Regions from separate parts of the Caecibacter sp. AF58-12pH5A genome, predicted to be linked through region 2. Evidence: riboswitches for the same ligand, from Rfam matches in the RefSeq annotation. Region 2 holds a riboswitch; each other region holds the start of a gene.
The links. A riboswitch is a leader RNA that binds a small molecule or an ion and turns the genes downstream of it on or off. The one in region 2 is predicted to bind S-adenosylmethionine.
Positions count from the first base shown of each region.

Region 1: it holds a riboswitch for S-adenosylmethionine, as region 2 does, so the genes downstream of both, metK (methionine adenosyltransferase) here and PGX44_RS08460 (putative sulfate exporter family transporter) in region 2, are expected to answer to the same signal.
Region 3: it holds a riboswitch for S-adenosylmethionine, as region 2 does, so the genes downstream of both, PGX44_RS02185 (MetQ/NlpA family ABC transporter substrate-binding protein) here and PGX44_RS08460 (putative sulfate exporter family transporter) in region 2, are expected to answer to the same signal.

Region 1 is NZ_JAQDBC010000011.1:27,610-38,370, forward strand. It holds gene miaA (tRNA (adenosine(37)-N6)-dimethylallyltransferase MiaA) at 1-236, shown strand, start outside; gene PGX44_RS06750 (methionine gamma-lyase family protein) at 318-1,577, shown strand; gene rnmV (ribonuclease M5) at 1,570-2,118, shown strand; gene rsmA (16S rRNA (adenine(1518)-N(6)/adenine(1519)-N(6))-dimethyltransferase RsmA) at 2,105-2,965, shown strand; gene PGX44_RS06765 (YicC/YloC family endoribonuclease) at 3,109-3,984, shown strand; gene remA (extracellular matrix/biofilm regulator RemA) at 3,994-4,302, shown strand; gene gmk (guanylate kinase) at 4,307-4,924, shown strand; gene rpoZ (DNA-directed RNA polymerase subunit omega) at 4,938-5,147, shown strand; gene coaBC (bifunctional phosphopantothenoylcysteine decarboxylase/phosphopantothenate--cysteine ligase CoaBC) at 5,161-6,390, shown strand; SAM riboswitch class I at 6,470-6,574, shown strand; gene metK (methionine adenosyltransferase) at 6,663-7,853, shown strand; gene rpsU (30S ribosomal protein S21) at 8,007-8,186, shown strand; gene PGX44_RS06800 (GatB/YqeY domain-containing protein) at 8,213-8,665, shown strand; gene PGX44_RS06805 (type I glutamate--ammonia ligase) at 8,833-10,734, shown strand.
Region 2 is NZ_JAQDBC010000017.1:3,017-13,777, forward strand. It holds gene PGX44_RS08455 (hypothetical protein) at 23-232, opposite strand; gene PGX44_RS08460 (putative sulfate exporter family transporter) at 293-1,771, opposite strand; SAM riboswitch class I at 1,865-1,971, opposite strand; gene rplS (50S ribosomal protein L19) at 3,409-3,750, opposite strand; gene PGX44_RS08470 (hypothetical protein) at 3,899-4,465, opposite strand; gene glyS (glycine--tRNA ligase subunit beta) at 4,631-6,679, opposite strand; gene glyQ (glycine--tRNA ligase subunit alpha) at 6,676-7,554, opposite strand; gene PGX44_RS08485 (hypothetical protein) at 8,300-9,466, shown strand; gene PGX44_RS08490 (flavodoxin family protein) at 9,777-10,139, opposite strand; gene PGX44_RS08495 (P1 family peptidase) at 10,229-10,761, opposite strand, start outside.
Region 3 is NZ_JAQDBC010000002.1:201,391-212,151, forward strand. It holds gene speC (ornithine decarboxylase) at 1-867, shown strand, start outside; gene PGX44_RS02175 (heavy-metal-associated domain-containing protein) at 929-1,195, opposite strand; gene metF (methylenetetrahydrofolate reductase [NAD(P)H]) at 1,313-2,170, opposite strand; gene PGX44_RS02185 (MetQ/NlpA family ABC transporter substrate-binding protein) at 2,216-3,049, opposite strand; SAM riboswitch class I at 3,144-3,238, opposite strand; T-box leader at 3,481-3,733, shown strand; gene PGX44_RS02190 (energy-coupling factor ABC transporter ATP-binding protein) at 3,780-4,592, shown strand; gene PGX44_RS02195 (energy-coupling factor transporter transmembrane component T family protein) at 4,592-5,275, shown strand; gene PGX44_RS02200 (tryptophan transporter) at 5,289-6,773, shown strand; gene PGX44_RS02205 (SGNH/GDSL hydrolase family protein) at 6,770-7,366, shown strand; gene PGX44_RS02210 (PucR family transcriptional regulator) at 7,413-8,597, opposite strand; gene PGX44_RS02215 (pyridoxal phosphate-dependent aminotransferase) at 8,880-10,040, shown strand; gene PGX44_RS02220 (dicarboxylate/amino acid:cation symporter) at 10,040-10,761, shown strand, end outside.

The sequences.
Region 1 (10,761 bases), on a different contig from region 2:
AGGCGATTGGCTACGCCGAGCTTACGGCATATATACACGGCAGTATGACCTTAGATGAAGCAGCGGCTACGATCAAGACGCGGACCCGTCATTTCGCTAAAAGGCAGCTGACGTGGTTTAAGCGCATGCCCTACATTCACTGGTTTGCCAAAGAGGAATACGACAGCGAAGACGCCCTGGCCCGGGCAGTTCTCACCGAAACAGATGCCTGGCTGGCACGGGCAGAAAAACAATAATGCGATGTGCCTTGTGGCACTTTTGCCAGATACTATAATGACTGCGTGGGCAGGAAACCCACAGGAAAGGAATAGAAACTCATGGATTCAGTTGCTTTGGAAAGAATCCGCCAAGAAGCGCTGCTTGCTTGTACGGAACAATTTGCTCATATCGATACGATCAGCTTGCACAATACACAGAAGGTTCTCGCCGCCTATCGCGACGCCCAGCTTTCGTCGTACCAGTTTGCCGGTACGTCAGGCTACGGCTACAGCGATTTGGGCCGGGAAAAGCTCGACGAAGTGTACGCCCGTGTATTCCGCGCCGAAAAGGCTCTTGTACGGCCCCATTTCGTGTCCGGTACGCATACGCTGGCGACGGTGCTCTGCGCCCTTTTAGACCGGGATGACCTGCTTATTTCCCTCATTGGCGCACCGTACGATACGATGCAAGGCGTCATTGGCTATGCCCGGGAAACGCCGCGTTCCCTCAAGGAAAAGGGCGTCCGTTATGAAGAAGTGGCCCTCAAAGCTAATGCCTACGATCTCGACGGCATCCGCATGGCGTGCCAGGAAAAACAGCCTAAGATGGTTCTGATCCAGCGCTCCCGCGGCTATAGCTCCCGTGCGTCCCTCACGATTGACGATATTCGCCAGATTACGGCGACTGTAAAGAGCGTGAGCCCCCAGACCATTTGCTTCGTCGATAATTGCTATGGCGAATTTGCTGCCGAAGAAGAACCGCTCGAAGCCGGTGCCGATATCATTGCCGGTTCCCTCATCAAAAACCCGGGCGGCGGCATTGCCCCGACAGGCGGCTACATTGCCGGCAAGGCCAATCTGGTCGACACAGCGGCTGATTACCTGACAGCACCGGGCCTCGGCGGCGAACTCGGTTCCTACGCCTATGGCTACCGCCTCTTTTTCCAGGGCCTCTTCATGGCACCGCACGTGACGGCTCAGGCTATTAAAGGCGCTGTCTTTGCGGCCGCCGTCTTCGACCGCCTGGGCTTTAAAGTGTCGCCATCGTACGAAACGCCCCGTTCCGATCTGATCCAGACTATTTTTCTGGAAAACGAAAAGAACATGTGCCTCTTTGCCCAGGGCATTCAGACCTTTTCGCCTGTAGACGCCCACGTCACGCCGATTCCTGACGACATGCCGGGCTATGCCGATAAGATCATTATGGCTGCCGGCGATTTCGTCCAAGGCTCGTCTATTGAATTGTCTGCCGACGGCCCGATCCGCCCGCCGTACGTCATGTACCTCCAAGGGGGTATCGTCTTTGAACATAATGTCCTGGCCGTCATGAGCGCTGCCCAGTATATTATGGAAAATAGCGAAGGAGAAGACCATGATTAAAGAAGTACTCGTCGTCGAAGGCCGCAGTGACGTAGCCCGCATCCGGGCCAGCCAAATCGAAGCCGACATGATTACGACGGATGGCTTTAATTTGCGGCCGGACACGCTGAAGCAGATTGCCATTGCCTACGAAAAGCGGGGCATCATCATTCTCACGGACCCGGACAGCGCCGGCGAACGGATCCGCAAATTTTTGACCGAACGGTTCCCCAAGGCCCGGCAGGCCTTCATTCCCCGGAAGGATGCCATTGCCAATAACGACCTGGGCGTAGAACAGGCGTCGCCTGAAGCGATCCGCCTGGCCCTGGAAAAAACGCGCTGTGCCGTCTTTGAACCGGCAGAAACCTTTACGGCCAGCGATTTGCAGGCAGCGGGCCTGAGCGGGAGTGCCGACGCAGCCGACCGCCGGGCTGCCGTAGGTGCGATCTTGGGTATTGGCTACGGCAATGCCAAACAGTTTTTACGCCGCCTCAACCATTACGGTATTAGCCGGGAAGAATGGGACCAGGCCCTTAAGGAGGTAAACCATGAAGGATGCTAATCTAGCCACACTGGAAGTCGTCAAATACGTCGTCAAGCGCTTTGGCCTGCACATGAATAAGCGCCTGGGCCAAAATTTCCTTATCCGTCCGGACGTGGTTGCCCAGATCGCCGATACGGCAGACCTGAAGCCTGGTGATCCGGTCCTGGAAATCGGCCCCGGTATCGGCACGCTGACCCAGGCCCTGGCCGAAACGGGCGCCGACGTGACAGCTGTTGAAATCGACAGCCACCTCTTGCCGGTCCTCGATAAGACCCTCGAACATTATGACAACGTACGCATTATTCACGGCGATATTTTGAAGACAGATATTGCCGGGCTCATGGGCCATAAACCCTTTAAGGTCTGCGCCAATTTGCCTTATTACATTACGACGCCGATTATCATGACGCTGCTCGAAGAACGGCTGCCTATGGAACGGCTCGTCGTCATGGTGCAAAAGGAAGTGGCCGAACGCATGACTGCAAGCCCGGGCAGCCGCATTTATGGGGCCCTTTCTGTAGCCGTACAGTATTACACACAGCCGGAAATCATCTTTGAAATTCCGCCCAAGGCCTTTATGCCGGCGCCGGAAGTCACGTCGGCCGTGGTGTGCCTGGACGTGCGCAAGGAACCGCCCGTTTCCGTCATAGAAGAAAAACGCTTTTTCCAGGTTGTCAAGGCGGCCTTTTCCCAGCGCCGCAAGACCTTTGCCAATACCCTCAAGGCTGCCGGCGTCAGCAAGGACGGCGTTGCCGCTATTCTGGCCGATTGCGGCATTGAAGGCTCGCGGCGGGGCGAAACGTTCTCGTTGGACGAATTCGCTGCCATTGCCGATGCGTGGACGCGGTACAACAAAAAGCAGTAAGCCTCATAAGAGAAACAAGAGGCATTCTTTTTCACGTATGGCGACAAAAGTCGGCGTATGGACTAGAAAAAGAGCGCTATTTGCCGTATAATAAAGCATTGAGTAAGAACACGAACAAAAGGAGGTCGTAAATTGTGCGAAGTATGACCGGTTTTGGCGCTGGCACGGCGAGCAATGGTACCTTATCGGTGACTATTGAAATGCGTTCCGTTAATCAGCGCTTTTTGGAATTGAATATCCGTATGCCTCATGCCTATTTGGCGCTCGAAGACGTCATCCGCAAGGGCATCAAGGACGTACTGCTTCGCGGCAAAGTCGATGTCTTTGTCACGGTTCAGGAACTGGAAACCCAGGCTCCGCAAGTGCGTATTGATTATGCGGCTCTCGCTGCCTGCCGTCAGGCAGTAGCCGAAGCGAAGGATAAACTCTTTGATCACGAACCGCCGCGCTTATCGGAAATCATTTCCCTGAATTCCGATTGGTTCATTCAGGAACAGCCCGTCGTCGATATCGATGCCTGTCGTCCCATTTTTGAAGAAAGCCTGCAAAAGGCACTGGAAGGCATGACGGCCATGCGCGAAGCAGAAGGCAAACAGATCAGTATCGATCTCTTGCGCCGTGCGGCTAAGATGTCGGAGCTCATCGAATCCATTGCCAGCCGCCGCGATAGTATTTTACGGCAGTATGAAGAACGGCTGCGCCGGCGCATTGTTTCTCTCTTTGAAAAAGCGTCCAGCGTGCCGGATCAGGACCGCCTTCTCGAAGAAGTAGCTATTTATGCTGACAAAGTCGATTTTACGGAAGAAATCGTCCGTTTCCGCAGCCACGTCGTCCAGTTAAAGGGCTTTTTGGAAGAACACGACGCCGTAGGGCGGAAGCTCGATTTTCTCATTCAGGAAATGAACCGTGAAACGAATACCATCGGTTCCAAGGCCCAGGACCTGGCCGTAACGGAAGCGGTCCTGCAGCTGAAAAACGAAATTGAAAAGATTCGTGAACAGGTACAAAACATAGAGTAGGTGAGCCATATGAATTTCAACCTGCTGAATATCGGTTTTGGCAATATGGTCATGGGTGAAAAGGTCGTAGCGATTATCAGCCCCGAATCGGCGCCGATTAAGCGCCTCATGCAGGAAGCACGGGAACGGAATACGCTCATCGACGCCACCTTTGGCCGCAAGACCCGGTCTGTCCTCATTATGGACAACAGCCAGGTCATACTCTCGGCCCTGCAGCCGGAAACCATTGCCCATCGCATTGTGCCTGTCGGCGAGGATGCAGTGGCAGACACTGAGATAGAAATAGAGGAACTGCAGGATGAAGAAGAAAGGAAGTAATAGTATGCAAGATCCCGGATTGCTCATCGTCGTATCGGGCCCGTCAGGTGCCGGTAAAGGAACGGTCTGTGACGCCCTGCGCCAGAGCTTTCCCCAAATAGAGTACTCCATTTCCATGACTACCCGTGATCCCCGGCCGGGAGAAACGGACGGCGTGAATTATTTCTTTACAGATAATCCCCATTTTGAAGAGCTGCTCGCAGAAGATGCCTTTCTCGAACACGCCAAGGTCTATGACCACTACTACGGTACACCGAAGAAATACGTCTTTGACCAGCTCGAAAAGGGCCACCACGTGATGCTGGAAATCGACATCCAAGGGGCTATGCAGGTACGCCAGCGCTATCCCCAGGCCTTGTTGATTTACATTGTACCGCCGAGCATGGACGTACTAGCCAACCGTCTGCGCAGCCGTCATACGGATGCAGAAGAAACCATTTGCGGCCGTTTGGCCAAAGCCAGTGACGAGCTGGCGTGGATTGAAAAATACGATTACCTCATCGTCAACGACGACCTGCAGGTCGCCATTGACCAGGCCTCGGCCATTTTGACGGCCGAAGCACTGAAGACGTCGCGTAATGCCCAAAAGATTGCGACTGTCCGAGATTTATACAAAAAATAGGAGAGATGCCATTATGTTGATTAAACCGACCCTCGAATCGCTCATGAAACACGTAGACAGCAAATATACCCTCGTTACCCTGGCTGCTAAACGGGCACGCCAGCTCGTAGACGGTGACGAACCCCTCGTAGACGTAGAAACGACGAAAGTCGTCTCCATTGCGATGGAAGAAATCGATCAGGGCAAGATTACCTACGAAGCGCCGAAATCGGGCATCAAATAAGGAGGGCTCTGCCATGCTTCTGGAACACAAACGAATTGTCCTCGGCATTACCGGCGGCATTTCGGCCTTTAAGGCAGCCCAGATTGCCAGCCTCCTAGGTCACCGCGGCGCAGAGGTCAAGTGCATCATGACGGAAAGCGCGACAAAATTCATTACGCCCCTGACACTGCGCAACATAACGGGCAATCCTGTGGCGGTTCACATGTTTGACGAAGTCCAGGAATTCAACGTAGAACACATCGCCTTGGCTCGCTGGGCCGACCTCTTTGTCGTCGCGCCGGCTACGGCCAACGTCCTGGGCAAGGTCGCAGGCGGCATTGCCGATGATATGCTGACAACGACGATTATGGCTACGAAGGCACCGGTGCTCTTTGTGCCGGCTATGAACAGCAATATGTACCTCAATCCTATCGTGCAGGAAAATATGGCTAAATTGAAGAAATTTGGCTACCATATTATGGAACCGGCCAGCGGCCATTTGGCCTGTGGCATTATTGGCGTAGGCCGTCTGCCTGAACCGGAAGCCATCGTCGACCAGATTGAACTGGTGGCTTGCATGGGTACGGCTCTCAAGGGCCGCAAGGTCATCGTTACGGCCGGTGGTACGCGGGAACCGATCGATCCGGTCCGCTTTATTGGCAACCATTCCAGCGGCCGCATGGGCTTTGCCATTGCCAAGGCTGCCGTCCTGGCTGGCGCCGATGTAACATTGATCTGTGGCTCTACAGATAACCTGACGACACCGGCCGGTGTAAGCCGCCGTATTGACGTGAACAGCACGCGGGACATGAAAGAAGCTGTCGATGCCTACTATGACGACTGCGATCTGGTCGTTAAGGCAGCGGCTGTGGCGGACTACCGTTCGGCTGCGCCGGCTAAGGATAAAATCAAGAAAAACGACGACGTATTGACGATCAACCTGGAAAAGAACCCGGACATTCTCTATGGCCTGGGCCAGCGCAAGACGCACCAGGTCCTCGTCGGCTTTGCTGCAGAAACGACGAACGTCCTCGCCTATGGCCAGGGTAAGCTGAAAAAGAAGAACCTGGATATGCTCGTTGCCAACGACGTCAGCGTCAAGGGTGCAGGCTTCCAAGGCGATACGAACATTGGCACGCTTCTCTTCCCAGATGGTACGATGGAAGAGCTGCAGCAAATGACCAAGTTCGAACTGGCTGAAATTATCGTCGACCGGGCTGCCAAGCTCGTTGCTGCTAAATGTGCAGCTCAGGAAGACAAATAGAGGCGTTTACTTTTTTAATGCGAAGTACTTGCATTTTAGTCCTCTTTCGTTTATACTAATACAAGTCAAACAGAATATAGTTCCATCAAGAGACGGCGGAGGGATTGGCCCTGTGATGCCGCAGCAACCTTCATACACGTGAAAGGTGCTAAATCCAACAGTAGCAACTACTGGAAGATGGGTGTGTAAAAGCCCCTCTTTTGAGGGGCTTTTTTTTACGGAACTACATGAACACTGACAGCATATAGAGTACTTAAAGGAGGAACCACCAAATGGCTAAAGACCGCGAATTCTTTACATCTGAATCCGTTACCGAAGGTCATCCCGACAAGATGGCCGACCAGATTTCCGACAGCATTCTCGACGCAATTCTGGCTAAAGACAAAAACGCCCGCGTAGCGTGCGAAACCCTCGTTACGACCGGCATGGTACATGTCGTAGGGGAAATTTCTACGACCTGCTACGTCGATATTCCGCACATCGTCCGCGAAACGATCCGCGACATTGGCTACACCCGCGCAAAGTATGGTTTTGACTGCGATACGTGCGGCATCCTTGTCTCCCTGGACGAACAGTCTTCCGATATTGCCATGGGCGTAGACGAAGCACTGGAAGCTAAAGAAGGGGAAAAGGATAAATTCGATACGATCGGTGCCGGTGACCAGGGCATGATGTTTGGCTATGCTTCGAACGAAACACCGGAATACATGCCGTTGCCTATTTCCTTGGCACACCGCCTGGCACGCCGCCTGGCACAGGTACGTAAAGACGGCACACTGCCGTACCTTCGTCCCGATGGCAAGACGCAGGTAACCGTAGAATACGAAGATGGCAAACCGGTCCGCATCGATACGATTGTCATTTCGGCACAGCACAGCCCGGAAGTAACACGGGAACAGATCGAAAAGGATCTCCTCGAACACGTCATTAAACCGATTCTGCCGGAAGGCCTCTTCGATGAAAAGACGAAGCTCTACATCAACCCGACAGGCCGTTTCGTTATCGGCGGCCCGCAGGGCGACTCGGGCCTGACAGGCCGCAAGATCATCGTCGATACGTACGGTGGCATGGCCCGTCATGGCGGCGGCTGCTTCTCCGGTAAGGATCCCACAAAGGTTGACCGTTCGGCAGCCTATGCAGCCCGTTACGTAGCGAAAAACATCGTCGCTGCCGGCCTGGCTGACAAAGTAGAAATCCAGCTCGCTTATGCCATCGGCGTAGCCCGCCCGGTTTCCATTCACGTAGAAACCTTTGGCACTGGCAAAGTGGAAAACGATGTCATTACCAAATTGATCAACAAACACTTCGACCTGCGTCCGGCCGGCATCATTGAAATGCTCGACCTGCAGCGCCCGATTTATCGCCAGACTGCTGCCTATGGCCACTTCGGCCGTACAGACGTCGATCTGCCTTGGGAAAAGACGGATAAAGCCGACGTCCTGCGTCAGGAAGCAGGCTTATAATAGGGAAGGAATGGCTCTTTTACGGGGCTGTACCAGCTATGACTTGTCATTATACCTGCATTAACAGATTGACAAAAATGCTCTTTTTGGGTATAATTTCAATGTGTGCAGTAAAGCACTCCCTAACATACATTTTGGAGGGAGGGATAGAGAATGGCAGAAATCAAAGTTGGTAAAAATGAATCTTTGGACAGCGCACTGCGCCGCTTCAAGCGTTCTTGCCAAAAAGCAGGTGTTCTTTCCGAAGTTCGGAAGCGCGAACATTACGAAAAACCGAGCGTACGTAGAAAGAAGAAATCTGAAGCAGCACGGAAACGGAAGTATAGAGCATAATCGTCAAACGTAAGAAGGGTGATACAATGTCTCTGAAAGACCAACTGCTTCAAGACATGAAAGAAGCAATGAAGGCCAAAGAAGCCGGTAAGACACAGCTTTCTGTCATCCGTATGGTACGGAGTTCCATCCGTAATACGGAAATCGACGGGAAATGCGTCCTCGACGACGCCGGCGTTGGTGTGGTCATTGCGAAAGAAATGAAACAGCGTAAAGAATCGCTGGCTGAATTTGAAAAAGCCGGCCGTAGCGACCTCATCGAACAGACGCAGGCTGAAATCGCCGTACTGGAAAAGTACATGCCGAAACAGCTTACACCTGAAGAAGTTGCACAGATTGTCCGTAATGCCATTAGCGGCCAGGACGTAGCAAGCCTTAAACTGGGCGATGTAATGAAACTGGTCATGCCACAGGTAAAGGGCAAGGCAGACGGCAAGCTCGTTTCGCAGACCGTCAAGGAAATCTTACAAGGCAAATAGTGTGTTTATCATAAATATCTATTGACAAATCCACTGATTGATTGTAATATTGTACCATGATTTACAAAACAAAATAAGTCATGCACCAAACAAAGTCAAAGAAGACTTCGCACCTCTGTTTAGCAGGGGTGAGAAGTCTTTTTTTTCAATTAAGGAGGAAATCAGGTATGGTAAAAGAAGATTTAGTTTATGTTATTCCTGCAGGTCAGTATGGCAAAGAAGGCGTTTTGGCTCTTCTCGAACAGCATCCGGAAATCAAATTCGTTTCCCTCGTAGGTGTCGACCTGGCTGGGAATGACACAGATGAAAAGATTCCTATCTCGACATTCTTTGAAGATTATGATGACTTCTTCAACGCTACAGCTTTCCAGACCGACGGTTCCTCTGTTGTACTGCCTGGCATTGCGACGCTGTCCAATGCCCGCGTAGATATCAAAGCCGATCCGGGCGTAAACTGGTTCATTGACTATAACTACGACAACATTGACGAACACACAGGCAAACCGACCGGTACCCTGCGTATTCCGAGCTTCCTGCGCCATGCTACGGGCTATATCGATTCCCGTTCCATCCTGCGCAATACACTGAATTATGTAAACGACGAACTGATCCAGATCGTTAAAAAATATGGCGTCAACGGCCTGACCATCAATACAGATGACATTGAAAAGATCGTCTTCACGACGGCTACGGAATTGGAATTCTGGGTTAAGAGCCCGAGCCAGGACGTAGCAACGCGCCGCCTGTCCGTTTCCCAGAAGCTTCAGGAACAGTACTGGCAGCGTACACACGGCGTCGTTCGTACGGCTTTGGAACAGTCCGTAGAACGCCTCCGTCAGTACGGTCTTGAACCGGAAATGGGCCACAAAGAAGTTGGCGGTATCAAAGCCCAGATCGATGATTCCGGTAACCTCATTTACGTTCTCGAACAGCTGGAAATCGACTGGAAATACACAGGCGATCCTGTCCAGACGGCTGATAACGAAATCCTCGCCCGCGTCATCGTCCGCGAAGTATTCCGTGAAAACGGCCTCGAAGTTACCTTCCAGGCTAAACCGATTCATGGCGTTGCCGGCAGTGGTGAACACACGCATATCGGCATCGGTGCCATCATGAAAAATGGCAAATTCGTCAACCTCTACAACCCGGACGACATGAAGAAGGATTTCCTCTCGAGCCTCGGCTACGGCGCTATCATGGGTATCCTGAAACACTACGAAGTCATCAACCCGTTTGTTTCTTCTACCAATGATGCCCTGAACCGCTTGAAACTGGGCTTTGAAGCTCCTGTTTGCATCGTTACGGCACTGGGCGGTGATACACCGGACGTACAGACACGTAACCGCTCCGTCCTCATCGGCCTCATCCGCAATACGAAGAAACCGGCTGCTACGCGTTTCGAACTGCGTGCTCCCAATGCCTTCACCAATACGTATATTGCCATTTCCCTGGTCTATATGGCAGCTCTCGACGGTATCCGTTATGCCTTGTCCAGCGGCAAGACACCGGATGCTCTGTGCGCAGAATTGTCCAAGAAACCGGGCGAACCTGCAGATTACCTCGAAAAAGACCGGGCCTATCGCAGTGAAGTCGACGTCTTCGAAGCCTTTACAGCAGAAGAACGGGATGCCATGTTCGGCAAAGCTCCGAAGACCGTTTGGGAAAACTTCAAGGCTCTCGATGAATACCCGGAAAAAGTGGCAGAACTGGCTTGCGGCGCCTTCGAAAAACGTTTCGTAGACTCCTTCAAGGCTGGCGCACTGAAACGTTGGGCACTGGAATTGCAGTACCGCATCATTCCGGAAAACCTGCACACAGTCATCGAATGCAAACCGCTCCATACAGAAGCTGACACGAACCCCCTCGAAGTAGAACGCTGGACTGTCATCAACTCCTTGCGTACCGAATTGGGCCGTGACACAGAAAAGAGTCTGTCCATCTTCACGAAGATCAAAAAAGCCCTGGCTGCTGGAGATTACGACACAGCATCGGATCTCATGATCATCATGAGCGAAAAGATGGATGTCCTGAACGACCTCTATTATGAATACAGCCACAACGCATTCTAATAACTAGAACGCATCATACAGCGGGAC
Region 2 (10,761 bases):
TCGTTCTTTTCCCGGGTGAAGCTTAGATTACTTCAAAGGCCAGGATGAATGCGGCCATGAGGACGATGCCCGGGCCAAAGGAGTACGCGCAAAGTTTCTTTTCAATGGGCTGCAAGGGAAAGTATTCGTCTTCGTCCAGGTCCATTTCTGCGCGGTTCCGTTCTACGCTGATTTCGTTGTTCTGATGTTTATAATAATATTCGTCTGCTGTTGCTAAGCGTTCTGCTGCCATGTGTAATTCCCCCTCTAAAATCTACGATATGTTGATACTACGAAATGTGTCCCCTCTTGCTTAAACAGTTGGCGGTACGATGCCGTGATAGAAAATCCAGGAAATGATGAGGCCGACCCAGATGATGAAGCCTACGAGCGCAATGGCATAGACGCCGACGACGCGGCCCAGGCCTGCGTGCCAGAGCTTACGTACGTTGGTGACGAGGCCAATGGAGAAAAAGCAAAGGCCGAAGAAGATGCTGCGCAGGAGGTTGGCCTGGCCGGCGCCTGCTTTAGCTGCAGAGACGATGTCCGGGAAGACATAGCCGGCGGCAAACATGAGGACCAAGGCGGCAACGAAGCCGATGATGAATTTCGGGAAGCGTTCCCAAATTTCCCGTTTTGATACGTGTGCGCTACCGCCCTGAGCCGTGCGGCTGTTGAGGTGGTAGACGGACCAGACGACGGCGAGGATGAAGGACCAGACGCCGATGAAGACATCGATGAAGACCTTTGATGTTGTCGTGGCCATGAGGATCCAGCCTTCCTGGTAGTTCACGCCGTATTGCTGCAGGGCTGCGTTGCGGATCAGTGTGTCCGCAATGGCACCGGAGGCGACGGCACCGCCATCACTCTTGACGACCAGGCCGAGCCACGAGCCGGCTACCATAGGTTCTCCGGAAAGGAAGAAGGCTGCCGCAAAGGGCAGGACCAAAAGCTCTACGGCGACGAAAACGATAATGACGGAAGCCAGGATGGTCGGTACGATTTGCCGGACCCGGATTGCACTGCCTGTAGCAATGGCTGCGGCGACGCCGCAGATGGAAATGCCTGACGCCATCGGTGCTGCCCATTCAGGCGTAAAGTGAAAGAACTTACGGGCAATGAAGTAAACCACAGGCCAGTAAATGAGGTAGGCTTCGACGACGGCGCACATGCCACGGATGATGACCGTACTGGCCAGGCTCATGGCGCTGATGGTCTGGATGCCGATGTTCATGCCAAGGATGACGATGCCGGTCTTGATGTACCATTCCGGCTTGGCGGCGTCTGAAAGAAAACGGGAAATCTTAGGAAAGAAGTTGCCAATAATGAGTCCGGCTAAGAGAGCCACGACGAAGCCCAGTTCGCCCAAGCTCAAGGACCAGGGAATCTGGAAGGCTTCGCGCTTGTTCGGCGTAGCGGCCAAGTAGGCGTAGTTGCCAATAATGTTGGAAATAATAGTAATCCAGTAAATGACGGTCAGGCCGAGGGCGAATTTCTTTACTTTTGTCCCCATGAAGTAGGCCCCAATGGTCGTAACGGCTAAGACGAAAAGGTAGGCTGCCACTACGGAGCCCAGTCCGCCGAGCCAGGCAAATTCCCCCGAATTGGCCTTGACGGCTTGAAGCGGATCGATCCAGACGCCAAAGGATGGCACCCAGCCTAATACGTTAATACCTAAAATCTGGCTAGAGCCGAGTACGGATATAAATAACCCGAGCCACACGGCCCACCAATCTTCACTGCTTAAGAGGCTGGAACGATGCGCAGCCTCTGTATATGTCCCCTGTGCCATATACGAAAACACCCCTATCTTTTTATGATTGTTTGTAAAAAAAAGCGCACTACCCAGACAGATAGTACGCGCATATGCCATGCACTTAACCCCTACTCATCTGTCAGGTATTAGATCCTGCTGGAATTGGCACCTTCCTGCCCTCACAGGAGGTTGCCGCAGCGTCATAAGGCCAGTCCTTCAGCTGCTCTGGATGATTTGTGTGCAATTCAGTTTTGATACGGTTCTTGTTGTATCAGCACACTAGGAGCTACAACAACAACACATGATGTAATTTTTTACGTAAGTCATGATTAATACCCCTCTTCTGCCCCTCAGCAGAATTTTCTTTTTTGAATTGGTGAAGCAAACATTGCAATGTTTACGGTTATGGTACACTATGCGTTGCGTCTTGTCAAGAGGGATTTTAGAATAAAGTTCTAAAAGTTGAAACTTTTTTCACGTACTTCATAAAGGCCTATAATCAGGCTTTTTTATGACTAGCGACCTAGGAATAACAGCATTTAGCTTTCTGCAACGGTACAGGTATAGTTGTACAAATTTCTATCATGTCCGTGTGGGATATACATGTATTTCCCTATCTGAAAAAGAAAAAAACGCCCTCGTGAAGCGTGGCGTCGTTGTAATTCTATGAATGTGTTGCCCTTGCCACACGAAGAAAGGCCTCGCAGTTTCCGTCATTTCTAAAGGAATTGTCCTGCCGTAACACGAGCGATGAACTGCAGCGCATGACACGCAGGAAGATTTTCTGCGTATATTGCAGGAACGTGTCATTTTCCAGCGTAGTTGGATAAGGACAAGTCCGTGTACAAGGCGGATTGGGTGTTATGAAGGGCTGGCGTGAGAGCTTTTTTGGGAGTTCAATGGGCTGATGGGTGTGAGGAATTTTTGTTTTGCTTATGAAAAAGAGAAAATCGAGAGAATTTTTTAATCTGCTGAAAATACAAAAAGAGCCTATGCAGCAGTAGCTTTCTCCAAAGCCACCATACTGCATAGACTCCTTTTCTACAGTTTTTCCTATAGAGGTGCCTCTACCACAGTACCTTCCACTGAAGATGCTAGGTAGTTCAGTTCCTCATGTGTATTGTATCAATTTTTTTCGTAGGTTTCAAGGGATGTGGGCGTTATGGGTGCTTCGGTTTTCCGTCGATTAGTGATTAATTAACGTTATGGTTGTCCCGTTGGCTCCGGGCTTGAAATTCTTTCAAGCTCGGAGTGATTAGGCCGTAACGCCCGCACACGGGATCGGCTTAATGCGTGAAATTTTTTCACGCATTAAGTAGTGACGGCGTAACACGCGCACGGGATTGGCTCCATGCGTGAATTTTTTTCACGCATGGAGTAGTGACGGCGTAACGCCCGCACGGGGGCGTTACGCCTCTTTCCCCCATTACTTGCGCAACGGGTACCTTCCCCTTTTTGTCTATCCACGTTATGGTTGTACCGTTTCCCTCTCTCCCCCGAGGCTGCGCCTCGCGGACTCTCCCCGCTTTGTCTATCACCTTTATGGCGGCTCATTTCGCCTCTTCCCCACGAGGCTGCGCCTCGCGTACCTTCCCCCCAGGGAAGGCTATGCAAAACAGGAGCCCTTTTTTGAGGGCTCCTGTTTTCTGTTCTTGTAATAGGAAGTTCTGTTATTACCGACGTTCGCGGATACGGGCAGCTTTGCCTGTAAGGCCGCGCAGGTAATTCAGTTTTGCACGGCGAACAATGCCGCGGCGCGATACTTCGATTTTAGCCAGACGCGGGGAGTGTACCAGGAAGGTACGTTCTACGCCTACGCCGTAGGAAATACGACGTACTGTGAAGGTTTCGCGGACACCGCCGTTGTGACGGCCGATAACGACGCCTTCAAATACCTGGATACGTTCGCGGTTACCTTCGACGACCTTTACGTGTACCTTTACGGTATCGCCAGGGCGGAAGTCGGGGATGTCGTTGCGAAGCTGTTCATTTTCGAGTACGCTGATAATGTTCATTGTTTTTTCCTCCTCATAGGCATTCGTGCCCCGTCGGTATCACGTACATACCGATCGTCGGCTGGACAGAGGACTGCCTGAATTAACAATAGTATTATACTACGCTGGGAAGGCTTTTGCAAGCTCTTTTTTTATAACTTTTTCGTGCTTAGATGACGGCGCCACTGGGCGTGAAGCTTTGGCTCATGTGGAAAATGTCTTTCTGGTATTTCTTGGCGTTTTTAGCCGGGCAGACGAAGGAAAAGGCTACGTACGTATTGGTGTCCGGTACGAGGTAGAGTTCTTTGTAGAAGTACTTGTCGTCTTTGGTCCACGAAATGGTGTAGTGGTTGCCTGTCTTCTGGTTGATAGTGAGTTTCGGCGAGCCGTTGATACCTACGTCCATGTTGTACAGTTCGTCCAGGGTGAAGTTCATCTGGTTTTTGACGGCGTACGTCGAGACGACGACTTTGTCGTTCAGGTTCTGGAAATAGCAGCCATCTCCGCCTTCGTTGACGTCGGCCTTGTTGACGTATGTCGGGATGTCCAAGGCGTAGTGATAGGTGTCATTGATATAGCGGTAGTAGTTCATGTCCAGAGCCTGGTAGACCAGGACTTTATCGTAGCTTTCTTCGTTAGAGCTGTTCAGCAAACCGTAGGGAGTGTTGGCAGCAAAGGCTGTGGAAGATACGACGGCCAGTCCGGCCAGGAGAAGGGCCAATTTTTTACATTTCATTTGTAGAAATCTCCTTTCCTACTCTCTTTTGCACTAGGTTCAGATAAAAATAGATGCAGGCGTAATTCCTGCACCTATTTTTATCCTATTATAGCATATTTGAACGTAGTCTGTCAGGAATCGGGGGCAAGTGACACAGAACTGTTACATTGCGCCACTGGCAGGTTAGTTCAGTTTTTTGATATCTCCAATGGGACGGATGAGATCGAAGGTCCGTGTAAGGAGGTTCATGCGGTTCTGTTTGACAGCCGGATTTTCGTGCATGACGAGAACGTTGTCGAGGAAGTTGTTGATAGCCGGTACGCCTTTGGCCAGTTCCTGAATAGCACCGGCAATGTCATATACGGCATAGTGCTGGTGTACTGTGTTTTCCAGGGCGGTTACAGCGGCATAGAGGGCTTTTTCTTCTTCTGTTTCAAAGAGGTTCGGGTCTACGTCTGTGTCTTCGGCGTCTTTGATCATGTTGCCTACGCGCGTGAAGGCCTGGAGCAGGTCTTCCTGGCTGCGGATGTCAGCAGCGATGAGGGCGTCAGCCCGTTTGGCTGCTTCAGCGGCGTTGAGCGTGTCCGAAGCGAGGACGCAGTCGATGATGTGGTAATCCATGTCTTCGTCCTGGAAGATATTTTTCAGACGGAGCGTGAAGTAGTCTGTGAGCTGGTCGATGACCGTGGCGCGTTTGTCTGCTTCTGTATCGAGGAGGCTCAGGATGTAGGCGAATACTTCCTGCAGGTTCAGGTTCCAGCCGGCTTCCATGAGGATGTGCAGGCTGCCGATGGTCTGACGGCGCAGGGCGAAGGGGTCCTGCGAGCCCGTCGGGATGAGGCCCAGGCTGAAGGAGCCTGTAATCGTATCGAGCTTGTCGGCAAGGCCGAGGATTTTCCCAAGGGTCGTCTGCGGCAGGTCGTCACCGGCAAAGCGCGGCAGATACTGTTCATAGATGGCCGTAGCGATTTCCGGTTTTTCGCCGTCAATCTTGGCGTATTCACAGCCCATGACGCCTTGGAGTTCCGTGAATTCGGCAACCATCTGGGTCAGGAGATCTGTCTTAGCCAAGGCGGAGACGCGTTTCAGGTCTTCATCTTCTACGCCGAGGTCGAGCTTGTGATTAAGGAATACGGTAATAGCCGAGAGGCGTTCTGCTTTGTCCTTGAGCGTGCCTAAGCCGTCCTGGAAGACAATGCGCTGCAGGTCGCCGACGCGGTCGCTGAGTTTCTTTTTCTTATCTTCTTCAAAGAAGAATTTGGCATCGTCCAAACGGGCGCGGAGTACGCGTTCGTTGCCGTGCTGTACCGTTTCCAGATGATAGTCGTCGCCGTTGCGGACGGTGAGGAAGAGGTTCATGAGGTTACCAGCTTTGTCGTGCATAGGGAAATAGCGCTGATGGTCTTTCATCGGTGTAATGATGGCAGCTTCCGGGAGCTGGAGGAATTCTTTATCGAATTCACCGCACAGGGCTGTCGGATATTCGACGAGGAAGATAACTTCTTCCAGGAGGTCTTCGTCCATCATGATGGTGCCGCCTTTTTCGTCAGCCAAGCGCTGGAAACCGGCGAGGATCATCTGTTTCCGTTCTTCCGGATCGACGATGAGGAAATGTTCCCGGGCTGTATCGACATAGGCAGCCATGGACGGGATTTCAAAGTCGCCCGTACCGAGGAAACGGTGGCCCCGGCTGATTTTGCCACTCTGGACATTGGCAATGGAGAACGGAATGACGTCTGTGCCAAAGAGAGCAACGAGCCAGCGCAGGGGGCGTACAAAGTGGACGGTCTGGGAGCCCCAGATCATGCTCTTTGGGAAGCTCAGGGAAAGGATGATGTCTTTGAGGATATCCGGCAGGAGACCGGCTGTTTCAGCGCCGATGGTGGTGACGTTGGCATAGACGTAGCCATCTTCTACGACGAGGTCTTCGACGGCGATCTTCTGGCCGCGGGCAAAGCCCTGGGCAGCCTTGGTCGGTTTGCCTTCGGCATCGAAAGCGATTTTGACGGAAGGTCCTTTATTTTTAGCCGATACGTCGGCCTGTTTTTCCGCTACGCCGGCAACGAGGAGGGCAATACGGCGCGGTGTGCCGAGGGAGCGGATGGATGTATAGGTAATATTGGCGGCATCCAGTTTCTTGGCAGCCAGGTCTTTGACTTGGCTGAGAATGGATGGCATATAATGGGCAGGGATTTCTTCCGTGCCGATTTCCAGCAATATGTCTTTACTCATTTGTTTTCCTCCTTCAGCATTGGGAATCCTAATTTTTCGCGCTGTTCGAGATAAGCGCGGGCGCAGGCACGGGACAGGTTGCGGACGCGGCCAATGAAGGCGGCACGTTCGCTGACGCTGATGGCGCCGCGGGCGTCGAGCAGGTTGAAGGTGTGCGAGCATTTGAGGGCATAGTCATAGGCCGGCAGTACGAAGCCTGCTTCGATAGTGCGCATGGCTTCGGCTTCATAGAGGTCGAAAAGGTGGAACAGGAGCTTGGCGTCGCTGACTTCAAAGGCGTAGGAAGACTGTTCGAATTCGTTCTGATGGAAAATGTCGCCGTAGGTTACGCCGTCGGTCCATTCGAGGTCATAGACATTGTCTACGCCCTGGATGTACATGGCCAGACGTTCCATGCCGTATGTGATTTCCGAGGAAACGGGATGAACGTCGATGCCGCCGACCTGCTGGAAGTATGTGAACTGTGTGACTTCCATGCCGTCGAGCCAGACTTCCCAGCCCAGGCCCCAGGCGCCGAGGGTCGGCGATTCCCAGTTATCTTCAACGAAACGGATGTCGTGTTCTTTTAAATTGATGCCCAGTACTTCGAGGCTCTGCAGGTAGAGTTCCTGGATGTTATCCGGGCTCGGTTTGCAGATGACCTGGAACTGATGGTGCTGATAGAGACGGTTCGGGTTGTCGCCATAGCGGCCGTCAGCAGGACGACGGGACGGTTCGACATAGGCTACGTGCCACGGTTCCGGTCCCAGGGTACGAAGGAAGGTGGCCGGATTCATCGTGCCGGCACCTTTTTCTACATCATACGGTTCCTGTATGATGCAGCCCTGGGAGGACCAAAACTTCTTCAAAGCGAAGCTCATTTGCTGAAAATTCATGGATTATTCCCTCCTAATAATAAAAAAAGTCCCTGTAACATCGTAGTGATGTTACAGGGACGAGTAAACACCCGCGGTTCCACCCTGATTGGCCTAAAGGGCCCGCTCAGTTCAGGCGGCCATACACACCCAAAGGGGCTTCCTGCCGCAGCCTCAGGAAGGCCTTCGGCAACCGTTGGCAGGCTTGCACTATCCCTGTCTCGCTGCATGGTGGCTGTCTACTCTTTTCCGTCATGGGCTTTGTTTCATGCCGTTAATGGTATCACAAGATTGGGAGACTGTCAATAAATTCGCGCGGTGCTGGGGACTTTGTCTAATGGATTGAGAGTTCTGTAATTATGTTGTTATACGGCGCAACGCCCGCACAGGGATTGGCTCCAGGATTGAATTCTTCAATCATTGAGTAGTGACGGCGCAACGCCCGCACGGGGATTGGCTCCAGGATTGAATTCTTCAATCCTGGAGTAGTGACGGCGCAACGCCCGCACGGGGATTGGCTCCAGGATTGAATTCTTCAATCCTGGAGTAGTGACGGCGCAACGCCCGCACGGGGGCGTTGCGTCTCTATCGAGCGCTTCGCGCCCACTTTTCCCCCGGGGAAAGCTTGGGAAAGCTTTTTTCCAATTTCTTACAGTCTTTGCACTTTTGTTATACATTTCTCCTTTATACTTGGGGCAAATGAAAGATGTGCTTGCAGGTGCATGACCTGTGTTGGCATGTTCTCTCAACTCATAAGGAGGATTCTATGATGGATGAACATAATGGTGTTTCACGGCGTGGCTTTTTGAAGTTGGCAGCAGGGTCTGCTTTGGGGGCGGCTATTTTGTCGGTTCCCGCTTTATCTTTGGCCAGTGAGTTGACTGGTGGTGCAGCGACGGTGAAACGGAAGCTTGTTCCGGTGACGTTGAAGGGGTTGCCTCGTGATGCGATGGCAGCGGCTAAGGCTTCGACGCTGGTATATGATTCCTTCTCTTCGATTATTTCTATGAGCCAGAAAATTTCTGACGCCGGCTTGCGCAGTGCTGTGTTGAAGCTGCTCAACGATCCGACGCCGACGTTTATGGCCAATTACCCTGGCCAGAGTGCTATTTCCCGGCTTTACAGCCAGCTGGCCAGTGCCGGCCTGATCGATACGTCTAAGATCGATGTAGCCCATCTCCTGCCGCCGTATAACGGCAGCGTCCAGCCCTTTCGCACGGCGCCTGGCAGCGGCTACGGCAGCCATCACTCCTATCCTGGTGGCTTGGCTACGCACGTGGGCGTCAATATGCACATTACGTCGTATATTTGCGATACGTATAAAGAAGTCTTTGGCTACGATGTCCACCGCGATGTGGCCCTGGCTGGCCAGGCCATGCACGATATCTGTAAGCCTTTCGTCTTTCAGTGGCAGCCGGACGGAGCCTCCCTGAAGGAATACACCATTGCCGGACAAGGTGCGCATCACGTCATTTCTCTGGCCGAAACGATTTACCGCGGCTTCCCGCCTGAAGTTGTCGTAGCCCAGGCCTGTGCCCACGGTGCACCGTCGTCGCCGAAGGAAGAAGAAGCAGTCGTCGGCTGGCTTCGCGCCGCTGCTATGATGGCACAAAAGGATCCTGTCGATTACGGCCTCATTAACGGCATGGGCGGTCTCCCGGCACCGCATCATCAGGAAGGCTACATCGTCCACCTGGGCGACCACGACTGGGTTCTCTCCGTACCGGCAGCACAGAAATCGGTCGTTCTCTTGAAAACCATTGCCCGCGAAAAATACGGCATGTCCGAAAGTGACCTCAACGGTGCCCTCTTCAACCATTTCCGCAACTACGTAGGGGCCCAGCTTTCCTTCATGTTCCTCAACTTCCTCGAAGCTGAACCGAGCGGCATGGAACAGGCCTACAGCCAGGTACGCCGTGTCATCACGCAGTAAACTGCGCCATCTCACGGCTTCCTATACATATCCTCTCCTCTTGCACACAGGAGGGCCTCATCTCTCATCTTTTCTCTCTCGCACGTCAAAAAGCCATCGTCCTTCTCCCGTGACGATGGCTTTTTGGCGTGTTTTTTTCTTAGAGGCTGGCGCCGAGGGCGCGGGCTTTTTCCATAAAGGCGCTGTGCCGCGTCATAGACGGCGTACCGCAGCCCGTGCCAAGGATAGCCCCCTTATCGTCAAAGTGACAGTATTTGACGAGAGTCTTGTAGTGCAGGGACAGGGCTTCAAAGGTCCAGGCATCGCTATTCTAGGCGACAGCCAGGAGGGCCGATTTCATATGCTTGGCATGGAGGCTGCTGTTGAAGGAACAGAAGCGGTCGATGACGACCTTCAGCTGGGCCGACATGCCGAAATAGTACAAGGGCGTAGCAAAGACAATCATATCCGAGCTGAGGATGGCCGCCTTGATGCCGTCCATGGAGTCGTGCAGAATACACGGTCCTTCGTAGCCGCAGGCGACGCAGCCTGTGCAAGGCTGGACGTTGGCGTGAGCTACGTCGATAACCTGTACGTCGTGACCTTTAGACTGGGCGCCTTCCGTAAAGGCTTCGGTCAGTAAATGAGTCGAGCCGTTGACATTCGGGCTCGCCATGAGAACAACGATTTTCATGAAACTTCCTCCTTCGGGGTATAACAAACCGGGCCTGGGCGGCTGTTGGGACAAGATACCGCAGGCCCGGTGAAATAGCTTATATAAACTTAGAGATCCTGACAAGACGGGACACCGTAGGCGCCTTTAGCCGACTGGACGGCGCGGCGGACGGCTTCTTCCATGACATAGGCAGCGAGGGTGCCTGTCGTGTTGATTTCAGCGTTGACAGTGCCTACGCTAAGGGCATAAAGGGAATCGCCATCGGCCATGGTGTTGACAGGGCGGATGGAACGGGCAATACCGTTGCCTGCAAAGGCAGCGAGCTTACCGAGCTGTGCCTTGTCGAAGCGGCCGTTGGTAATGATGGCACCGATGGTCGTATTGGTTACGGCTGCTGCGGCGCGCTGGGAAAAGAGCGTATCTGTCTGGCCGTATTCGTCGAGGAGAACGCGGCGCGTGTCGGCAAAGCCCTGGCCGTCTTTGGCGCGCATGCCGGCCAGAATCTGACCGTCGCCACTGATAACGTCGCCTAAGGCGTTGACGGCTACGACGGCGCCTACCTTGATATCCCCTGCCTGAGCGGCAAAGATACCGAGGCCCGATTTCATCATATAGTCGGCGCCACAGGCCTTCCCTACAG
Region 3 (10,761 bases), on a different contig from region 2:
AAGGATATCCTGCGGCGCTGTCATTATATCCGTCCCTTCGTAGCGCCAATGGTACACGACCGCCTTTGGCAGCGTGGTGATACGGAATCTATGGCTGATGATATTGATTACTTTACCTTCGAACCGGGGGCCAAATGGCATGCCTTTGAAGGCTATGGTCCCAACCAGTACCGTGTAGACCCGTGTAAGCTGCTCTTGACGACGCCCGGGATTGATGCGGAAACAGGGGAGTACGAAAACTTTGGCATTCACGCCAATATTTTGGCTACGTATTTGCGTGGCAACGGCGTTATTCCGGAAAAATGCGATTTGAACTCGATTCTCTTTTTGCTGACGCCGGCAGAAAATAAAGATAAACTGCGCTTTTTGACGAGCCAGCTCGTCCGCTTCGAACGCTTTGTCGACAATAACGTGCCGATGGAAGAAGTACTGCTCGGCGTGTATAACCACTATCCCGGCCGTTATACAGGCTATACGCTGCGCCAGCTGTGCCAGGAGATGCATGATTTCTTCAAGGACCGCAATGTAAAAGACTTGCAGAAAAAGCTTTTCCGCCGTGAGTTTTTACCGGAATACGCTATGCGTCCGCAAGATGCACATTACGCCTTTATCCGGGGCCAGCGGGAACTGGTGCCGATTGCGGAAATCGAAGGCCGCATTGCCCTTGAAGGGGCCTTGCCATACCCGCCGGGCGTGCTGTGTGTCGTGCCGGGTGAACGCTGGTCCCCGACAGCTGTCCAGTATTTCCTGGCCCTCGAGGAAAGCCTCAATGCCCTGCCGGGGTTTGCCATGGAAATTCAAGGCGTGTATTTGGAACATGAAGACGACGGCCGTGTCCGCGCCTATGGCTACGTGCTGAAAGAATAAGCGCATTGCCGCTGGTATATAAAAAGCAGAGAACCGCCAATCAGGCGGCTCCCTGCTTTTTTTAGTCTTCCGTTTGCTCTGTGATTTTGCTGACGCCATAGCCGGCGTTGACTACGGCCTTTAAAAGATCTTTTTCTACGACGTCACCGGTAACGCGCAACGTAGCCCGCCCGCGTGGCAAATTGACATTCACTTTTAGAACGCCTGGAACGGCCAGCAAGGCTTCTGTTACATGCTCAGCACAGTTTTGGCACATCATGCCTTGAATATATACAAACTTTTCCTGCCCTTCCGGAGAGCCACCGAATAAATTACTGAAGAATCCCACGTAAAACGCCTCCTAGAATATGATAATGAATGTTATTCTAATTGTATTATACAAGAGCCATAAGGGAAAAACAAGTAAGCCCCCTGCTGCGTGGCAGGGGGCTTAGGAAGGTGACACTTAGAGCAGTGTCTTGACGGCGGACGTAATGCGTTCCGCTACGTAAGGGCTGTTCATCGTATAAATGTGTACGCCGTCGACGCCATTAGCCAAGAGATCGACAATCTGATCGATGGCATAGGCAATGCCTGCATCGCGCAAGGCAATGTTGTCGTGGCCGTATTTGGTCAGAATCTTTTGGAACTTAAGGGGCAAGGAAGCACCGCAGAGAGTAACCATGCGTTCAATTTGCTTTTTGTTCGTCACGGGCATGATGCCTGCTTCGATAGGAACGTGAATGCCGGCCTTTTCCTTTTTTTCCAGGAAGGAATAAAAGCACGCGTTATCAAAGAAGAGCTGGGAAATGAGCTCGCTCGCCCCGGCCTCTACTTTGATCTTCAGGGCGTCAATATCGGCCTGCAAATTTTTGGCTGCCTGGTGGCCTTCGGGATAGCAGGCGCCGATGATATTGAAGTCGTCGCCGGTCTCCTGGCGGATGAAGGAAATGAGATCGCTGGCGTGGGCAAAATCGTGTTTTGGCTCAATGTCCGGCGTGCGGTCACCGCGCAGAGCAAGGATATTTTCAATGCCTTCCTTTTTTAATTCCTGCAAAATAGAGCGGACATCGTTTTGGTCCAAGTTGATGCACGGCAAGTGGGCCGCTGTTTCGCAGCCCAGCTTTTTGATGCGGCTGGCTACCTCTACGGTCCGTGTTCCGCCCTGGCCGCCGGCACCGCAGGTGACGCTGATAAAATCAGGCGACAGCTTGCTTAGCTCCGTGAGGGTAGGAAAAACCGTTTCTACAGGCATGTCCTTTTTTGGCGGAAAGACTTCAAAGGAAAAGACAGTTTTTTTGGCAAAGAGATCACAGGTTTTCATAACATAGGCTTCCTTTTTTTTGGTATAGTCTGACTGGGTTAGGCGTTAGAAGCTGGCGAGGATGGCGCCCTGATACTTATCTTCGATGAATTTCTTTACTTCCGGTGATTGCAGGGCTTGCTGGAGCTCTTTGATTTCCGGACGATTTTCATCGCCTGCCCGGACGGCCAGAATGTTGGCATAGGGCGAGTCCTTATCTTCGATAAAGAGAGCGTCCTTCAGCGGATTGAGACCGGCTTCGAGGGCGAAGTTCGTATTGATCAGGGCAATGTCTACGTCTTCCAGTGAACGGGGAATCTGAGCGGCTTCCAGTTCGACGAACTGCAGGTGTTTGTCATTTTTGACAATGTCCTGGACGGTAGAAGAGATGCTGCCGCCATCTTTGAGGCTGATGAGGCCAGCCTTTTGCAAGATCAGGAGCGCCCGGCCGCCATTGGTCGGGTCATTGGGAATGGCTACCTTGGCACCGTCCGGCAGCTGATCCAGGCTGGTAATCTTTTTGGAATAAATGCCCATCGGTTCGATGTGTACCTTGCACAGGGCTACGAGGTTGGTGCCATGTTCGGCATTGAATTTGTCCATGTAGGGCTGGTGCTGGAAGAAGTTGGCATCGATTTCCTTGTCATTTAAAGCCAGGTTAGGCTTGACATAATCGGTGAATTCGACGACGTTGAGGTCAATCCCCTTTGCGGCTAAGAGTGGTTTGATCTGTGCCAGAATTTCCCCATGCGGTACCGGCGTGGCACCGACGGTGATCTTAGTGTTGTGTGAAACCTCGTGACCGCCTGTAGGCTTATCACCGCCACAGCCGCTTAAGAGAACGGAAAAGGATAAGAGCATCGTGGCTGCAGCCAGTGTAAAAATGTGTAGTTTTTTCATATACGTTAGGCCTCCTTGATTATGGAATATATAATGAATCGATTCGGATAGAAAAGAAAAAGACCCTTTCCCGAGAGAGAAAGAGTCTGCGTTTTCTTTATCTATCGGAATTGCTTCCGCAGGAATTGGCACCGTGTAATCGGTTGCCGGGTTTCATAGGGCCAGTCCCTCCACCACTCTGGATAAAAGCGCAATGAAGCTCATCTGTACAAGTCAATCGTATAGAAGCCACTGCTAATGAAATTGTTGATATTGATTGTATCATGTAGAGAAAATTTGTCAATATAAGAAAAATGATATGACAAAAATATATAAATAGGAATACTTATATGCGAAATCCGGCACGACACATGCCCGGGCTGACGGGCTTTCCTGCCTATGCCCTTGACTTTACGGGAAAAGAACGTATAATTACAAGTAAACTATATGAGTAAGTATCGATGAACGAAACGAGTACATGTGCAACGACAGGTACAGCGAGCCGATGGTAGTGAAAGTTCGGCCCTAGGTCAGCAGATGGAATGGATTCGGGAGATGCGGCCTGAACGGTAACCAGTAGGGTTCGACGGTGTAGTTCCACCGCTATCAAAGAACCGTGTATCGCGTTATGCTGTACATGCAGAGCTGGGCTCGTACGAGCCAATGTGGGTGGTACCGCGGAAGATTCAACCTTTCGTCCCTGTCAGGGGATGGAAGGTTTTTTTATTGTCGTAAAAAGGAGAGAAGACCTATGTTAGAAATGCGGGATGTCTGTTTTCGTTATGGGAATGGGACTCCTATTCTGGAACATATGAATGTAGAAATAGGTGCCGGTGAGTTCATTGGCTTAGGCGGCCGTAACGGTTGTGGCAAAACGACGGTGACGCGGCTGCTCATGGGCCTGGAAAAGCCCGTTTCCGGTGAAATCCGCTATGATGGCAAAATTATCAATGAAGACGATGCGTCCCGGCGCAGTGCTTTCATTGGCTATGTGTTCCAGCGGCCGGAACGGCAGATGTTTCGCCCGACCGTACGGGATGAAGTCGCCTATGGGCCACAGCAGTTTGGCCGTCAGGCTGATGAAATTGAAGCCTCTGTACAAGCAGCACTGGAACAGACGGGCCTGTCGGACCTGGCCGATGCCTATCCGCCTAATTTAAACCGTGGCGAAAAACAGCGCGTTGCCATTGCCTCTGCCATTGCCATGCACACGCAGTATCTCATTCTCGATGAACCGACGAGTGGTCAGGACAGTGCCGATAAGGAAGACCTCATGCAGCTCTTGACCAAATTGAACCGTCAAGGACTGACGGTCCTCATCATCAGCCACGACATGGATATTTTCGCCGAATACTGTCACCGCGTCCTGGTCATTGGCCATCATACGAAGGCCTTTGACGGCACACCGGAAGAGCTCTTTACCAAGCGGGATGATCTCTATGATCTGGGTCTTAGCCGGCCCGATTCCGTTACCTTGTCCCTGTCCGTACCGGGCCTGCCTTATTGCAAGTCCATGAAGGATTTTACGGCAGCTATGCTGCAGAAACTAGGAGGCCAAAAATGATGCAGCGTTTTGTACCTGTAACGAAACTGATTGGCACGGCAGCCTTCTCTTTCTGGGCTCTCGTCATCCATACGCCCGTGCCGCTGGCGGTGCTGGTAGTCATTGAATTGTGCCTGTTGGCGCTGTGCGGTAATTTTAAGAGTACGAGCAAGGCCGTTTTGAGCCTGGCCGTGTTTGCCGTGTTCCTGGCCGTTGTCCAGCTCATCGGCGGCGGCTCGCTGGAATCGGCGTATGTGACAGGCCTGCGTATGCTGGCTATGACGATTGTCTTTATTATCCTTTTAACGACGACCCGTTTGCAGGATTTGACAGCTGCCCTCGTTAAACAGATCCGCGTACCCTATGAATACGCCTTCATGTTCACGGCTGCCCTGCGCTTTGTACCGGACTTCATCGCCGAAAGCCATGCCGTGCAGGAAGCACAAGCGTGCCGTGGCTTTTCTACCAAAGGAAACATCTTTAGAAAGATACTGAATTACATGAGCGTCATTCAGCCGCTTATGCTTAAATCCCTGGGCCGTTCGGAAACGATGGCCTTAAGCCTGGAGCTGCGGGGCTTCAACAGCGATACGCGCAGCTTTATGAGCAATGTCCGGCTACGCGGCTGCGATTACCTGGTCTTGCTGCTTTTTGTGCTGCTGAGCATCGGCGTCATTTACCTGCGCATGCACGATCTCGTCTAAGGAGGAACTCAGGATGAAACAAATCACAGATATTGCATCGTTAGAATTTCACCACCGCCAAGGCGGGCAGTTCCGCTGGATTACGATTACGACGCTCATGCTGGCAATCGGTACGATTTTGCACCTCGTGTCGCCGAGTGTAGCCGGTATTACGCCGAACTGGACCATTGCTACGTATTGTGTCGCCATTTGCCTGACCAAGCCTTCGTACACCCAGTCCCTGGGCATTGGCCTCGTTGCCGCGCTGGTCAACGTCTTGACGTCTAAATCGGGCTTTCCCTATGGCAACCTGATCAGTGAACCGGCAGGGGCCCTGACGTGTACACTCATCGTCAAGAACCTGGCCTTCATCCGCTTCAAGGGCCATTCCTGTTTGCCTGTCCTGACGGGCCTTGCGGCAACCTGCATGAGCGGTGGCATTTTCGTCACCATCCTGAAATTTGCCATGGGGCTTCCGAATATCGTATATTTCACGGGCATGCTGCCCCTGGTGTTCGTCATCGGCCTCTTAAATGCCGTCGTAACGCCGCTCATGTATTTCCCGGCGCTCCGCCTCTTTGCCTCCCGTGGTATTATCGATTCGCTGGAAGAACAGAGCGTGACCTCCGATCACAGCGGCTACGACTTAAAACCGACACAAGCGGGAATCGTCTCGATGGAACATCTTTCGTATATCCATAACAAACAGAAGGTGCCTGTCCTCAATGACGTGACGCTGGCCATCCAGCCCGGCGATTTTCTGGTCATTACCGGCGAAAGCGGCAGCGGCAAGAGCTCTCTCTGCATGGCCCTGACCGGTGCCATTCCCCATTATTTTGGCGGCGTCATGAAAGGCATGGTCTACGTAGAAGGCCAGGCAACGACGCAGACGACGATTTCCAAGCTGGCCAATAAGGTCGGCGCCATGCTCGATGACTATGACAGCCAGCTCGTGGCCATGACCGTTGAAGAAGAAATTGCCTTTAGCCTGGAAAATCAGGGCGTGGCACCGGAACAGATTGATGCGGCCATTACGGAATCGCTGGAAAAGGTACACATGACGGAATATCGGCAGCGCCAGCTCAGCAAGTTATCTGGCGGCCAGCGGCAACGGCTGGTTATTGCCAGTGTCTTGGCGACCAGTCCGGAAATCCTCGTCTTTGACGAACCGACATCAGCCCTCGATCCGGAAGGAACCCGTGATTTTTACGAACTCATTCACGACCTCAACGTACAATATGGCCATACGATCGTCGTCGTAGAGCATTCGCTGGAAGCGGCCTTGCCCTTCGCCAACCGGCTGGTTCTCATCGATCACGGTCATATCCTTTGTGACGGCAGCGTAGAAGAAACCCTGCGTTATATGTATGAAAAGAATGTCTACGCCAGTGCCGTGCCGAAAATCTTTGCCTGCCAGCTTGATTTGGAACGGGCCGGCTGCCAGTTTACGGCACCGTGGCTTTCTTCTGAAACGGCAGTTGCTGCTGTACGGCAGCTGTTGCCGCAGGAGCGGTCGTGAAGCGCCTCTTGTGCCTGGGTGACAGCCTGACCTTTGGCTATGGCGTAGCCGCACAGGACCGCTGGCTCACGCTCTTAAGCCGCTCTGGCCACGTACAGTGCCAGAATGAAGGCCTGTGTGGTGATACGACGGCCGGTATGCTGCAGCGCCTGAAAGCGATGGCGCTGACTGCCTATGATGCGTTCTTTCTTATGGGCGGCTCCAATGACATCCTCCTCGATAGTCCTATGGAGCAGACGCAGCAGCATATGAGAGATATGATAAAACGGCTTGAGGCCCAGGGGAACCCCGTCTATGTAGGTATTCCGCCACTGACACTGCCGGAAAGCGCCGCCTATGGCTGGCAAGAAAGAGATGCCGTTGCCTGGCATAATGACCAGCTTACGGCCTATCGCCAGTGGCTCCTAACTGAGTGCCGGCAGCAACAGCTCTGCGTATTCGATTTCTACGCAACCCTTCGCGATGCACGAAAGGAAAACGGCAGCCTGTCTCTCTATGTCGATGGCGTACATCCCAGCCCGGCCGGCTATGCCCTCATGGCGCAGACAGCCAGAACTGTCCTCGAACGCAGTCAATTTCTTACTGATTCGTAAGCTAAGAAAACCTCCTTGGCAACAGCTGCCAGGGAGGTTTTTGTCATTATAGTTCGATGTGGCTGCATTGGTCTATGCGTAAGGCCAGGGAGAGCATTTCGTAGCCTTCCGGCCGGAAGGCATCCAGGTCTAAGAGGGAGCCTATTTGTTTGAGCCGGTAACGGATCGTATTGGGATGCTGTTGCAGCTCTTCGGCCGTAACGGCAATGCTGCCGCCGGCGCGGATAAAGGCTGCGGCTGTTTCTAAAAGGGACGTATGATTTTCCGAATCATAGTCGCGTAACGGATTGAGGATGGTATTGGCGAAATGCTGCATAGCCGGTTCACGGCAATAGGGCAGCAAGATGCTGTTAATACCTAACGATTCATAGGTCCTGAAAAGACCCTGGTCAGGTGCTGCAAAGTAGCTGCTGTAAATGGCCTCTTCCAGGCACAGCTTGATTTTCCGTTCCCTGTAGTGAATAGAGCTGACGCCAATACAATATGCCCCGGCGCAGGCCCGTAAGGGACCTGTAAGGATTTCCGTTGCCAGGTCACTGGCTTTGGCGTTTTTAAAGTTATATGATGAATGTATATATATAAAGCCGTTTTTATAGCGCAGCAATGTGCTGTAGGATGTTAAGAGATTTGCTGCTGTCGCCGTTTCTTCCAGTTTTTGGTATTCATCGGCCGATACGGGATGGAGGGCACGGAAATACATACAAAAAATATCGGGCTGCAAACACGGGTTGATTTCCAGCTGCAACTCCTTTTGTCGGGGATCGTGTTCGGGCAGGGTGAGAATGGTAGCGACAAGCTGCTCAAATTTGTCGAAATCGTGCAGACTTTGGAGCCGTTTATACACGTTGACGATGATCCGTTCAAAATACTGTTCGGAACTGCGGATGACGATAATAGGAAAATTGGCAGAATCGGCATAGCGCAGGATATGCGGCGCTAAAGGCAAACCGTACACATTTTTAATGACCAGGCAGCTGCACTGTTTGTGATGCAGCAAGCGGATGGCATCAATCAGACAGCCCGGGGCCTCCTTGGCATATTGCAAACTGGACAAAATCAGCTGATTGGGAATAAAGCTCAGCTTGGTATATTTGTTTTTCAGCGTTTTGTCGTATTCATAATCTAAAATGCCACAAGAAGAAACCTGGTTGGAAACGCCGCCGGCACCGGCTAGCAGGTGGAGACCGGAAAATTCCGGATAATGGAGAATGTCTAAAACTGTTAATTTCAACAGTATCACCTCCTGTACATTAGACTAAAATACAAATTAGATTAAATAAAGTATACTGGGAAATTCATAATATAACAACATTACTTCGCCAATCTCACGATATTTTTCAAAAAAATAGAAGAGAATTTAAATGATTGAATAGTATTTTCTATAAAATGAGGAGGAATTTTTATATTTATTAACAACAAATCGCTATTGTACTAAAAAAATGAGCGTTATAAAATTTAAATCAAAGATATACTCGCGAAATTGCTGTAACTATAGGAAGAGAGGAGTGGTAATGTGAAAAGTTTAAGTAGTCGGGCTGAAAGGTTGCGCCAAGGCGCTATTCGGGCCATGTTTGACAAAGCAGCAACGATGGAACATGTCATCAGTATGGGGATTGGGGAGCCAGATATGGTTACGCCTAAAGCAATCTGCGAAGTAGGCAGTAAGGCGTTGCAAGATGGGAAAACCCATTATACACCTAATGCAGGGACTTTATTATGTCGCAAGGCCGTGTCTGAATGTGGCGATATCAAAGACCTTGAATATGACCCGGCATCGGAAATTATCATTACCCCAGGTGGTATGGGCGCATTGTCATTGTTTTTGTCAGTCATTATTGATCAAGGGGATGAAGTTCTAATTCAAGATCCACAGTGGTTGAATTATGCCAGTCAAGTGCAGTTCTTTGGGGGAAATCCTGTAATGGTTCCCGTAAAGGCAGCAGATGGATTTGTTCTAAAAGCCGATGAATTAGAGAAAAAAATTACTGAGAAAACTAAATTGATTATGCTTAATTCACCCAATAATCCGACAGGGTGCATTATTCCGATTACAGAGCTAAAGAAAATAGCAGAATTGGCAAAAAGGTATGATTTGTTCGTAGTTTCTGATGAAGTATACAATTCCCTATATTACTCGGAAAAGCCAATTTCGATTAGTACTTTACCAGGAATGAAGGAAAGAACCGTAGTTATTAACAGCCTTTCTAAAGCATTTGCTATGACCGGATGGAGACTTGGTTATGCAGCAGGACCCGCTTCTATTATTAGTAAAATGACGATGGCTCAGGAAAATATCAGCGCATGTGCTAATTCTGTTGCACAAGAGGCCGCCATATATGCTCTTCACCATCCTGAATTAACGGAACAAATTCGAACTGTCTTTGCGAAGAGACGCAAACTCGTTTTAGAAGCAATAAATAAAATTGAAGGCATATTTTGTTATGAACCACAAGGCGCTTTTTATTTATTCCCAGACATTAGTTCTTTTGGCATGAGCAGTATGGATTTTTGTAACTCCTTATTAGAAAAGGCACATGTAGTATGTATTCCTGGAAGTGCCTTTGGCGCGTGTGGAGAAGGACATATTCGCATGGCTTATACCTGCAATGAAGCTGATTTAATGGAAGGCATACAACGAATTCAGCAATTTTGTGATTACTTGAGGAGGAGATAATGATGGGCGGTGTATTTCGGTATATTAACAAACATTTTGCATTGTGCCTTTTAATGGCAGTAGTTGTCGGCATTATCTTATCGTTTGTAATGGGAGAGTCGGTTGTTCTCTTGAAACCGTTAGGGACCATATTTACACGCCTCTTAGTTATGGTTGTACCTGTATTGGTGTTTTTCTCCATTGCGTCTTCCTTTGCAAACATTGGTGATGCAAAAAAAATGAAAAGTTGGGCAAGCAAGATTATAGGATGGTTTGTCTTTTCCATGCTGATTGCTACCTTTTTAGGTATTGCCATGGGGCTAATCTTTAAACCGGGTTTAGGAATTGAGTTACACTCCATGGATATTAAGGTCACAGAAATTACGGTGGACATGTTCATTGAATGGTTGCCGAAAAACTTCCTTGGTTGCATTGCTGAAGGGAATACCATACAAATTGTATTCTTATCTATTTTTGTAGGCATTGCTGTTGTCATGATGCCAGATGGCAAATCTAAATCCTTTTTAACGGATATTCTTTCTTCTGGGGAAGATTTAGTCTTGCAAATTGTAAAAGGCATTATGTATTATGCTCCTATTGGTGTTGCAGCATTAATGGCAACCTCTATTGGCGAGCTTAAAGGTGCATTTGTTACACAAATGGGTAGCTTTTTAGCTGCGTATAGTATTGCTTTTGTCTTGCAAGTAATTATTATGTATTTTATTTTGTTATATGTTGTTGG